One region of the Paenibacillus sp. Marseille-Q7038 genome, then DNA from elsewhere that is predicted to be linked to it. Evidence: a T-box and tRNA genes for the amino acid it is inferred to sense, from the RefSeq annotation. Region 1 holds a T-box; the other holds one or more tRNA genes.
The links. The T-box of region 1 lies ahead of argS (arginine--tRNA ligase). A T-box ahead of a tRNA ligase gene usually reads a tRNA of that ligase, here a tRNA-Arg.

Region 1 (5,123 bases):
GTTCTATACTTTCAAATTCCTTTAAATAGAGGAACTCTGACTTCATAATGCCAAAGAAGTTCTCCATTACAGAGTTGTCGTAACAGTTTCCTTTACGTGACATACTTTGAATAATTCTTCTTGATTCAAGGGCATGACGATATTGCTTCATTTGATAGTGCCATCCCTGATCTGAATGTATCAATAGTTTATGTTTTTTCGGGAGACGTTCTAAAGCCTTTTCTAACATCTCTGAAACAAGTGAATACGTTGGTCTAGAGCCGATTGTATAGGTAATAACTTCTCCGTTAAACAAGTCTAACACAGTTGATAAATAGAGCTTCTCACCAAATAATTTAAATTCTGTAATATCCGTAACCCACTTTTCATTCGGAGCTTCTGCCGTAAAGTTACGGTTTAGAATATTTGGCGCAATTTTGCCCACCGTTCCTTTGTACGATTTATATTTTTTCATGCGAACTACGCTTTTTAAGCCTAATTCTTTCATGATACGCTGCACTTTCTTATGGTTCACCTTTTGCTCACGATTGGCTAGTTCATCTCGAATGCGACGATAGCCATATCGACCTTCATGTTCCTCGTAAATCGCTTTGATTTCAGCCTTCAAGTCAGCATCTGGATCTGGACGATCTAGCTTCTTCACTACATCGTAATATGTGCTTCGTGGAATAGCAGCAAATGCCACAAGCGCCTTCACCGAGTATTTATGCCTTAATTCATAGATGACCTTTACTTTGTCTTCCTTGGTGATTTTTTCTTGTTTTGAACTAAGGCATTTAACTTTTTTAAATACTCATTTTCCATTCGTAAACGTTCCACTTCTGCCTGTAAGGCCTCTACGGACCCTTCTACTAACGTTTGATTCTTTCGTTTGATCGATTCTTTTTTCACGGATGGACGCCCCTTTTTCTTTGGTCTTAGGGCGTCCATTCCATGTGATTTTAAGCTCTCTTGCCAGCTTAAAATGGTGCTATGACTTGCAATATTAAATATTGCAGCCGTTTCTCTAGCAGACGTCCCGAATTCGTTCATATAATTAAGTACGTCTAGTTTATCCTGTATGGAATACGGTGTATAGCGCTTTTTAAAAACTTCTTCACCATGGTGCTCATATTGCTTAATCCAATTTAATAAGACAGAATGATGGATTCCTATCGATTTCGCAATCGATTTTATTCCTTCCGATCCATTTTGATAACGCATAACTGCTTGTAATTTTTTATCTGAACTAAACTTAGCCATATAAAAACTGCACCTCCAATGTTAGTTAATGTCTAACATTTGGGGTGCAGTTCAAGGAGGGTGGTTTTTCCTGATCCATTGTGACCCATCAGCACGAGGCACTCTCCCTGATCAACTTGCAGAGAAATATTTGAGATAACAGCTTTCTCCCCATATTTTTTTGATACTTCATTTAATTGAATGACCAAGACCGCTCCTCCTCGCTGCACATTTATAGACTACATACGTTCCGGTGTTTTCACTCCAAGCAAGGTGAGGATCTGCTGAATCCGTTGACCTGTTACTTGTGCTATATATAGCTTATACTCCAGCTCTTGCGGCTCACCGTCCAAAATACGTTCTTGATGATATAAACGATTGAATAACTGAGCCGTATCGATAACATACCTTGCGAGTACAGAAGGTTCTTTTAAACGGATTGCTTTTTCAAGATACTCAGGGTATCTAGAGAGGTGTTTTAACAAATGCCAAGCAGCATCACTTATTGATATTTTATCTAACGATGTATAGGATCTTGTATTCCCTTGTGGAACGATTTCCTGTGCTTTTGTAAGCAGGCTTTGAATTCTTGCATACGTATATTGCACATATGGACCGGTTTCCCCTTCAAAACTAAGCGCCTCTTCGAGTGAAAAATCGATTTCATTTAACCGATGATTTTTGAGATCTCCAAATACAATCGCTCCTATTCCTACCTGCTCTGCTACCTCTTCTGCATTTGGCAGATTTGGATTTTTGGAATTGATAATTTCACGTGCCCGCTGAACGGCTTCATCAAGAACCTCTTCCAGAAAAACTACTTTTCCCCGTCTCGTGGACATTTTGCGCCCTTCAAATTTCATTAAACCAAATGGAACATGGATGCAGTCTTCCGCCCAAGACTTTCCCAACTTGTGAAGAACAGCGAAGACCTGCTGAAAATGAAGTTTTTGCTCCGCACCGACGACATAAAGAATTTCATCTGCGCCCATTTCTTCATGGCGATAAAAAGCTGTCGCGAGATCTCTTGTAGGATAAATCGTCGTTCCATCCTGCTTAATAATAAGACAAGGCGGCATTCCCTCCTCTTCCAGCGGGACAACGAGCGCTTCATCGCTTTCGATAAGCAGACCCGACTCCTGAAGCTTTGTCACAATCCCTGCCGTTTTATCGATATAGAAGCTTTCGCCAAGAACATGGTCAAAGTCTACGCCAAGACGCTTATACATCCGTTCAAATTCCTGCATACTGATCTCAATAAAATAATTCCACAATCGGATGGCTTCCTCATTACCTTGTTCTAACTTACGAAACCACTCTCTTGCTTCTGGGCCAAGCGTTTGATCATGCTCTTCTTCATCATGGAACTTAACATATAAGTTAAGTGATTCCTTGATGGGTTCTTTCGCCAACTTCTCGTCATTCCCCCATCTTTTATAAGCTGCAATTTGTTTACCAAACTGGGTTCCCCAATCTCCAAGGTGATTTACATTTTCTACGCCGTATCCTGCCATTTCGTACATTCTACATAGAGCGGCACCAATAACGGTTGAACGAAGATGACCTACTCCAAAAGGTTTAGCAATATTGGGAGAAGACATATCGATGACTACTTTTTTCCCTTCCCCTATAGAAAGCTTCCCAAAGTCCGGTTCACTTAACTGAGCAAATATTGCCTCGGCAGCAGTACTCCGCTGAAAAAAGAAATTGACATATGGACCCGCCGCCACTGCTGTTATTCCGGATTCTTGAATAGAAGCTGCCAGTTCAGCTGCTATAATTGCAGGGGATTTCTTCAGTGATTTAGCCAGCAAAAAACAGGGAAAGGCGACATCACCCATTTCAGGATGAGGTGGTTGTTCTAACATAGATTCTATCTCATGTGCTGTCATATCTAGATGTAAATCTAAAATCCCAGCTATCTTTTTCGTTAACATCCTTTCTACACTCCTTTAAAATTGGATATCAAAAAAAGCCCTCATCTCTGTTTATCAGAGACGAGAGCTATTATTCCCGCGGTACCACTCTATGTGAAAAGATCACCGATTCGTTTCTGCGAAAAACATAACGAAAAAGATGTGTCTATCCCCCTTATATGCGGGTAACGTCCGCAATGACCGGATACGCCTACTGCGATTTCGGCATACCATCTCCCAAGTGCGTTTCATACCAGATCCTGCATACCGGCTTCCACCATCCCGGTTCGCTAACAATACGGTGTCCTGGATTACTCTCTTGATCATCGAATGTATAATTTTGTAATATTATATATTTAGTTTTGCTAAAGTGCAACTTTTTTAGTGAATTATTATTTGTGATGAAGACTCCGTTTAACTAAAATTTTCGATCCTTTAACAAAGTTAAAACAGTCATGATTCGGATGATAATGAAAATTAAAAAAAGCAGAACAAGGATAAACTCCTTCTTCTGCTACTTCTCTTCCCTACTCACATATATAAGGGAACAACACATCATACGGCCATGCTCATTGTTGAGCAGATCTCTGCACAACGGCGGCATGCTTCTACACTGCTTTGACAATGAATATGTTCGAATTTTTCGCTTTCATTTGCACATTGTTCACAAGCTTTTACTACGAGAGCCAGAATTTCTTGTTCAAATACCGTTCCACGGCTAAGGGCTGCTGCTGCAAAGCTGCAAATTTCGGCTGCTTCTTTATTATACTTCATGCTTTCCCACAGGGAAGCTAGGTCATATTCTTTTAGGCTGGATACATAGCATTTATTACACGCATTCATTGCTTCAATACATGCTGCAATTTGAGTTTGCTTTTCAATCTCTAAGTTTGTCATTGTCATTGTGATATACCTCCGCGTATTCGCTATTTGTTCTTCTATTACCCGAAGAAGGGATACGCTAATCAATATGCAATGACAATACTTAAGATTCGACTTTTTACGTTATATTTTTCATTCCGCAGTTTCTCCATAAGCTTCAAGCTGCTGTAATGAACGCTTTATCTCTGTTTTGGAAAAATGTTCTCCGATGAAAACACCTACATCTTCTAAACGATCGCTGCTTCCAAGCTTCGTGAAATCTGTTTCACGATAAGCAAACTGAAACAAAAACCGACTGTTGGTATCCGAAAAAGTAACAATCCCTTTGGCACGGTAGATATCTCTTGGTAACTGCTTTAGCCATGATTCGAACTGCACACTATTAATGGGTTTTGAGAAATAATGAGTATAAGCCATTACGTGATCATGTGAATGAGAGTGATCAGATTCTGAGCTGTTATCACTTACCTCATTTGCGGCTACAGAACGGTGTTCAGCCGACACTCCTGGAAGCTCGTTCTCTCTTAGGATCGCTGTAGGAGGAGTGGCACAGTAGTTCGTCATATGAATCTCAGCATGCGGGTTCCATCTGCGTAAACACTCCCCCAGCTCCTGACGTTCCTCTTCCGTAACAAGATCAATTTTGTTCAGCAGCAACTGAGAAGCAGCACGAATTTGCTCTTGCATCAAGCGATAAGTTTTGCCCTTCTGCTTCCTGTACGTATCGAGTAAGTGAATGCTGTCTACAACAGAGATTAGTTCTCTTATTTCAAGTTTCACATATAAAGAAGTGTCCGCAATCCCATCTAAAATTTCTACTGGATTTGCAGCTCCCGTTGCTTCGATCACAATCACATCAGGAGAGGAACTCTGTACCAATTCCACAAGCTGCGGAGCAAGGTCACCTCGTACAGAACAGCAGATACATCCACCAAGTATTTCAGCCATGTTTACATCTTTTCCAATAAGCTCACCGTCTAGGTTGACCTCCCCCAGCTCATTCATTACAACTGCAGGAGTCATTCCTTTACTTTTCCAATATGCAAGCAGCTTTACTAATAATGTTGTTTTTCCGCTTCCTAAAAATCCCGATAAAATATATAC
Region 2 (5,123 bases), on a different contig from region 1:
CCTTCCTGAAAAACTACGTGAAGTAGCAGAAGTAAGACTTGCGAATCCAGATATTAATTTGAAGGAAGTCGGGGAATTACTAAAAGGAACCGTCAGTAAATCAGGCGTGAACCATAGACTGCGCAAAATTGATGAGATGGCAGAGAAAATTAGAGTGGAAAAAGGTCAACTCATATAGTGTGAGCTATATCATAAAGAAGTCTTTTTTTCTTCTAGTTTGATTCATGCTATAATGGTATAATGTTAATAATTATGTAGTATGATGTAGAGATTTTTTAGAGGGGGTAAGTTTCCATGACAAAACACCCGGTATTAGTCCGTTTGAAGACGGGTCTTCATGCCAGACCAGCTGCTCTATTCGTTCAAGAAGCGAATAAGTATTCGTCCGAAATTTTTGTGGAAAAAGACGACAAAAAAGTGAATGCCAAAAGTATCATGGGAATTATGAGCCTTGCAATTAGCACGGGTACTGAAATTCACATTAGTGCTGAAGGCGCAGACGCTGAACAGGCAGTAAACGCATTGATTAGTCTTGTAAGCAAGGAAGAATTGGAAAACCAATAAATTCATGTTTTCATATGTGTATACCGGAAAGCCCCATTTGGGGCTTTTTTTCGTTTTATATCCTACATAAATTAAATAGTAGAAATGGAACTTTATACAAATTGATTTCGTCTAACAGTTTGTAATGTCTGAGTTAGAAGATGTTTGACTATAGAGGGAGGATCGTTAAATGAAAAAGAAATCAGTTTGGTTAAAGCCTGCAGCAGCTGTAGTAATTGCAGGTACATTACTCATTGGTGGGGGCGGAGGAGTTGTCTCCTTTGCGGGAAAAGCACAAGCGCAGGAAGCATCTGCAGTTCAGAATGTAGTATCTGTCGTAGGGAAAGGTGAAATTTCGGTAAAGCCGGACATTGCCTATCTTTATATTGGTGTTAATACAGAAGGTAAAACAGCAGTTGAAGCTCAAAAAGCAAATGCTAAAAAGATGCAAAGCTTAACCAACTTACTTAAAAAGACATGGAAGCTGGAGAGCAAAGACATACAAACGAATCAGTTTTATGTACAGCCTGATTACACATATAGTGAAAAAGAAGGACGAAAACTAAAAGGGTATTCTGCTTCACATTCTCTGAAAATCAGCTATCGTAATCTCGACAAGGTAGGAGAACTGCTGGATTCCGCTGCTAAAGCAGGTGTTAATCAGATCGACAATATTCAGTTTTCTATTGAGAACAGAGACGCTTTCGAAACAGCTGTAATCGAAAAAGCGATGGCTAATGCCAATTTGAAGGCAGGAGCCATCGCGAAAGTTGCAGGACGCAGTTTAGGAATTGTTCTGAGTGTGAGTCAAGGGAATGTGGCGGAACCGCTTCGTTACTACGAACAGTATAATATGAAAGTGGAAACAGAAGACAGTACTGCTGATCATTCATCCTCGGTTGAAACGGGGGAAATTAAACTGACTACAGAACTTACAGTCCATTATCAACTTAACTAGTTCTGAATGGAGAGAAGAGCAGTTTAGCAGTCATAAATAAAAGCCGCAGTCCCTAGAGGACTGCGGCTTTATTCATTTCTATATTTAGATCCCTTGCGGTGGAGTTGAGGAAATAACTTTATCAACAAGTCCGTAAGCTTGAGCTTCTTCTGCACTCATGAAGTTATCGCGATCTGTGTCTTTCTCAATACGTTCAATCGGTTGACCTGTACGTTCAGCCAAGATTTTGTTGAGTTTATCACGCATTTTGAGAATGCGGCGAGCACGAATTTCAATATCTGTCGCTTGACCTTGCGCACCACCCAAAGGTTGGTGAATCATGATTTCGCTGTTTGGAAGTGCAAAACGTTTCCCTTTTGCACCGGCATTGAGCAAGAATGCACCCATAGAAGCTGCCATACCCATGCAAATTGTCGATACATCTGGTTTGATGAATTGCATGGTGTCATATATCGCCATACCCGCTGTAATAGAACCGCCTGGGCTGTTAATGTATAGGTGAATGTCTTTTTCTGGATCTTCCGCAGTGAGGAACAACATTTGAGCGATGATAGAATTGGCTACTACATCGTTTACGTCGCTTCCCAGAAAAATAATCCGATCTTTCAATAGTCTGGAGTAAATGTCATAAGCGCGTTCACCGCGATTGGTTTGTTCTACGACCATAGGAATGTAACTCACGTGAAAAACCTCCTTAGGAATTTAGGTTTAGAGTTTATATTTAGACGTTTAACAGCATCTATATCTACGTTTCCGTATTAACCACATCATAAACAAATCAAAACAAAAAGTCAAAGAAAGTCAAACTATTTCGATAAAAAAAGAAACCTATTCGGTTTCATCGGTTAAGTGTATAACAAGCTGTTAAAAATAATGGCGCGCCCGCGAGGAATCGAACCTCGATCTCAGGCTCCGGAGGCCTACGTCATATCCGTTGGACCACGGGCGCACAAGTGTGACAGCAATATTGATTATATCTGATCGCCATTAAAAATGCAAGAAAGTTTAGTGGAGGTGTTTGATGTTCCATAAGAATGTGCAGACTACATTAATAGTGCGTTCAAAAGTAATATTTTATTTATAGGTAAGCAGGGTGCATAAATGAACGCTCCTTTGCGAAATATACTTCTGACCACTTGCATACCAGGGTAGATTTAGGTAAAATAAACGTGGGACTTAAAAAGTTAACCCCGGGACAATTTTAGTCCATATTAGAGGCCGGAATGAAGGAGTTTGCGGAAGTGGAAAGTATGCGAACGATTTTAGAAGTGCAGAAGCAACTTCTACCTGATCTCATGGACGTAATGAAGAAGAGATATACCATTCTGCGCCAAATCATGATTTCGGATGTAATCGGACGAAGAACGCTTGCCCACTCTCTGGATATGACGGAGCGTGTACTTAGATCGGAGACAGACTTGCTTAAATCCCAAGGACTGATTGAGATCGAGAGTATGGGCATGAGAATAAGCGAGTCCGGCGAGCAGTTGCTTGCAATGTTAGAACCTATGGCCAATGAATTATTTGGGCTGTCGGAGATGGAAGAGTTAATCGAGAAAACGTATGGACTTCAAAAGGTTATCGTGGTTCCTGGTGATTCTGAAAACTCCGAATATGCCAAGCGTTCACTTGGACGTGCAGGAGCTAGAGCCCTGCTGAGTGTTATGAATGATGGAGATGTTGTTGCAGTTACAGGGGGATCGACTACGGCTTCGGTCGCTGAACACTTAACCCCATCGTCTGCTATGCGCGGAGTATGGTTTGTACCCGCTAGAGGTGGACTTGGTGAAAGTGTAGAATTCCAAGCGAACACGATCGCGTCGACCATGGCGAAGAAGCTTGGGGCTGAATACAGATTGCTCCATGTGCCTGATCTGTTAAGTAACCATGCCTATGAATCATTAGTTCAAGACTCTAACATTCAAGAAATTCTAGGTATGATTCGAAAAGCTCGAATTGTAATTCATGGAATCGGCGGAGCAATGGAGATGGCTAAACGGCGTAAGCTTGCACCTCAGACGATCGAAGAGATTAGAGATGAAGGTGCTGTAGCAGAATCCTTTGGTTATTACTTCAATAATAAAGGAAAAGTAGTTCATACCATGCTCACGCTCGGTATGCGTCTCGAGGATATTACTCGAACGGATGTCGTCATCGCCATTGCAGGCGGTAAATACAAGGCAGATTCGATAAAGGCCGTGCTTCGTTTTGGCCAAGAAGATATACTTGTCATTGATGAGGCGGCAGCTACTGAAATTGTTAAGGATTTATAATGAAGTAAGACAGATTTGAAACTTGTTGTCTTGATGAATCTAATTTAGATTTGTCTTGAATATATAAAAATTTAGCAAAACTTGGGAGGAACTTACTCATGGTTAAAGTAGGTATTAACGGTTTTGGACGTATTGGACGTAACGTGTTCCGCGCAGCACTAAACAACAGCGAAGTGGAAATCGTAGCAATCAACGATTTGACTGACGTAAGCACTTTGGCTCACTTGCTTAAATACGACACAACTCATGGTCGTCTGGATGCAACTGTTGAACATAAAGAAGGCGCACTTATCGTTAACGGCAAAGAAGTAAAAGTATTTGCTGAGCGTAATCCAGAAAACTTGCCTTGGGGACAACACGGCGTTGAAATCGTTGTTGAATCCACTGGTATCTTCACTGCAAAAGAAAAAGCAGAAGCTCACCTTAAAGGCGGAGCTAAAAAAGTTATCATTTCTGCACCAGCTACAAACGAAGATATTACAATCGTTATGGGTGTTAACGAAGAGCAATATGACCCAGCTAACCACACTGTAATCTCTAACGCTTCTTGTACTACAAACTGCTTGGCGCCTTTCGCTAAAGTTCTTGACGAGTCCTTCGGTATCGTTAAAGGTATGATGACAACTGTCCACTCTTACACTAATGACCAACAAGTACTTGACCTGCCGCACAAAGACCTTCGTCGTGCTCGTGCAGCTGCTGAGAACATCATTCCTTCTACAACGGGTGCAGCAAAAGCAGTTAGCCTTGTATTGCCACAACTGAAAGGTAAACTGAACGGTATGGCTATGCGCGTTCCTACTAAGAACGTATCCGTAACAGACCTGGTTGTTGAACTTGGTAAAAACGTAACTGTTGATGATGTAAACGCAGCTTTGAAAGAAGCAGCTAATGGCCCACTTAAAGGAATCATGAACTTCTCTGAAGAGCCGCTTGTATCTAGCGACTACAACAGCGATCCAGCTTCTTCCACTATCGACAGCCTATCCACTATGGTAGTTGGCGATAACATGGTTAAAGTTGTATCTTGGTACGACAACGAGTGGGGTTACTCCAACCGTGTAGTTGACCTTGCTGCTTTCATCGCTAAAAAAGGTCTGTAAGTATAACACAAGGGCTTTAATAAGCCTGATGTGAATCCAGGTGAAGAGGAGAACATTTATGTCTCTCCTCTTCATCATGGTTTTTATCTTTAATGCCAGAGAACCGGAGAAACCGGTCTATATAAAATAGAGAGATATAAAGCACTATATTGCTGTTTGAATGAATGGACTATTGGGTTTCGCCTAATGGTTACTACACATAAGATATCAGCTATCTTTTTTAGATAGCACTTAGGAGGAACGTGG

Region 2: it has a tRNA-Arg gene. The T-box ahead of argS (arginine--tRNA ligase) is inferred to sense a tRNA for this amino acid. The anticodon was not compared.

What each region holds. Positions count from the first base shown of each region.
Region 1 covers NZ_CBCOOM010000001.1:1,000,964-1,006,086, reverse strand. Annotated here, with positions in the region: one part of gene ACWPWY_RS04920 (IS3 family transposase) at 1-789, opposite strand, end outside; one part of gene ACWPWY_RS04920 (IS3 family transposase) at 789-1,242, opposite strand; gene ACWPWY_RS04915 (ATP-binding cassette domain-containing protein) at 1,275-1,430, opposite strand; gene argS (arginine--tRNA ligase) at 1,461-3,158, opposite strand; T-box leader at 3,212-3,473, opposite strand; gene ACWPWY_RS04905 (four-helix bundle copper-binding protein) at 3,693-4,040, opposite strand; gene ACWPWY_RS04900 (CobW family GTP-binding protein) at 4,152-5,123, opposite strand, start outside.
Region 2 covers NZ_CBCOOM010000002.1:239,419-244,541, reverse strand. Annotated here, with positions in the region: gene whiA (DNA-binding protein WhiA) at 1-178, shown strand, start outside; gene ACWPWY_RS18290 (HPr family phosphocarrier protein) at 295-564, shown strand; gene ACWPWY_RS18285 (SIMPL domain-containing protein) at 734-1,501, shown strand; gene clpP (ATP-dependent Clp endopeptidase proteolytic subunit ClpP) at 1,586-2,182, opposite strand; tRNA gene ACWPWY_RS18275 (tRNA-Arg) at 2,376-2,450, opposite strand; gene ACWPWY_RS18270 (sugar-binding transcriptional regulator) at 2,752-3,774, shown strand; gene gap (type I glyceraldehyde-3-phosphate dehydrogenase) at 3,873-4,877, shown strand.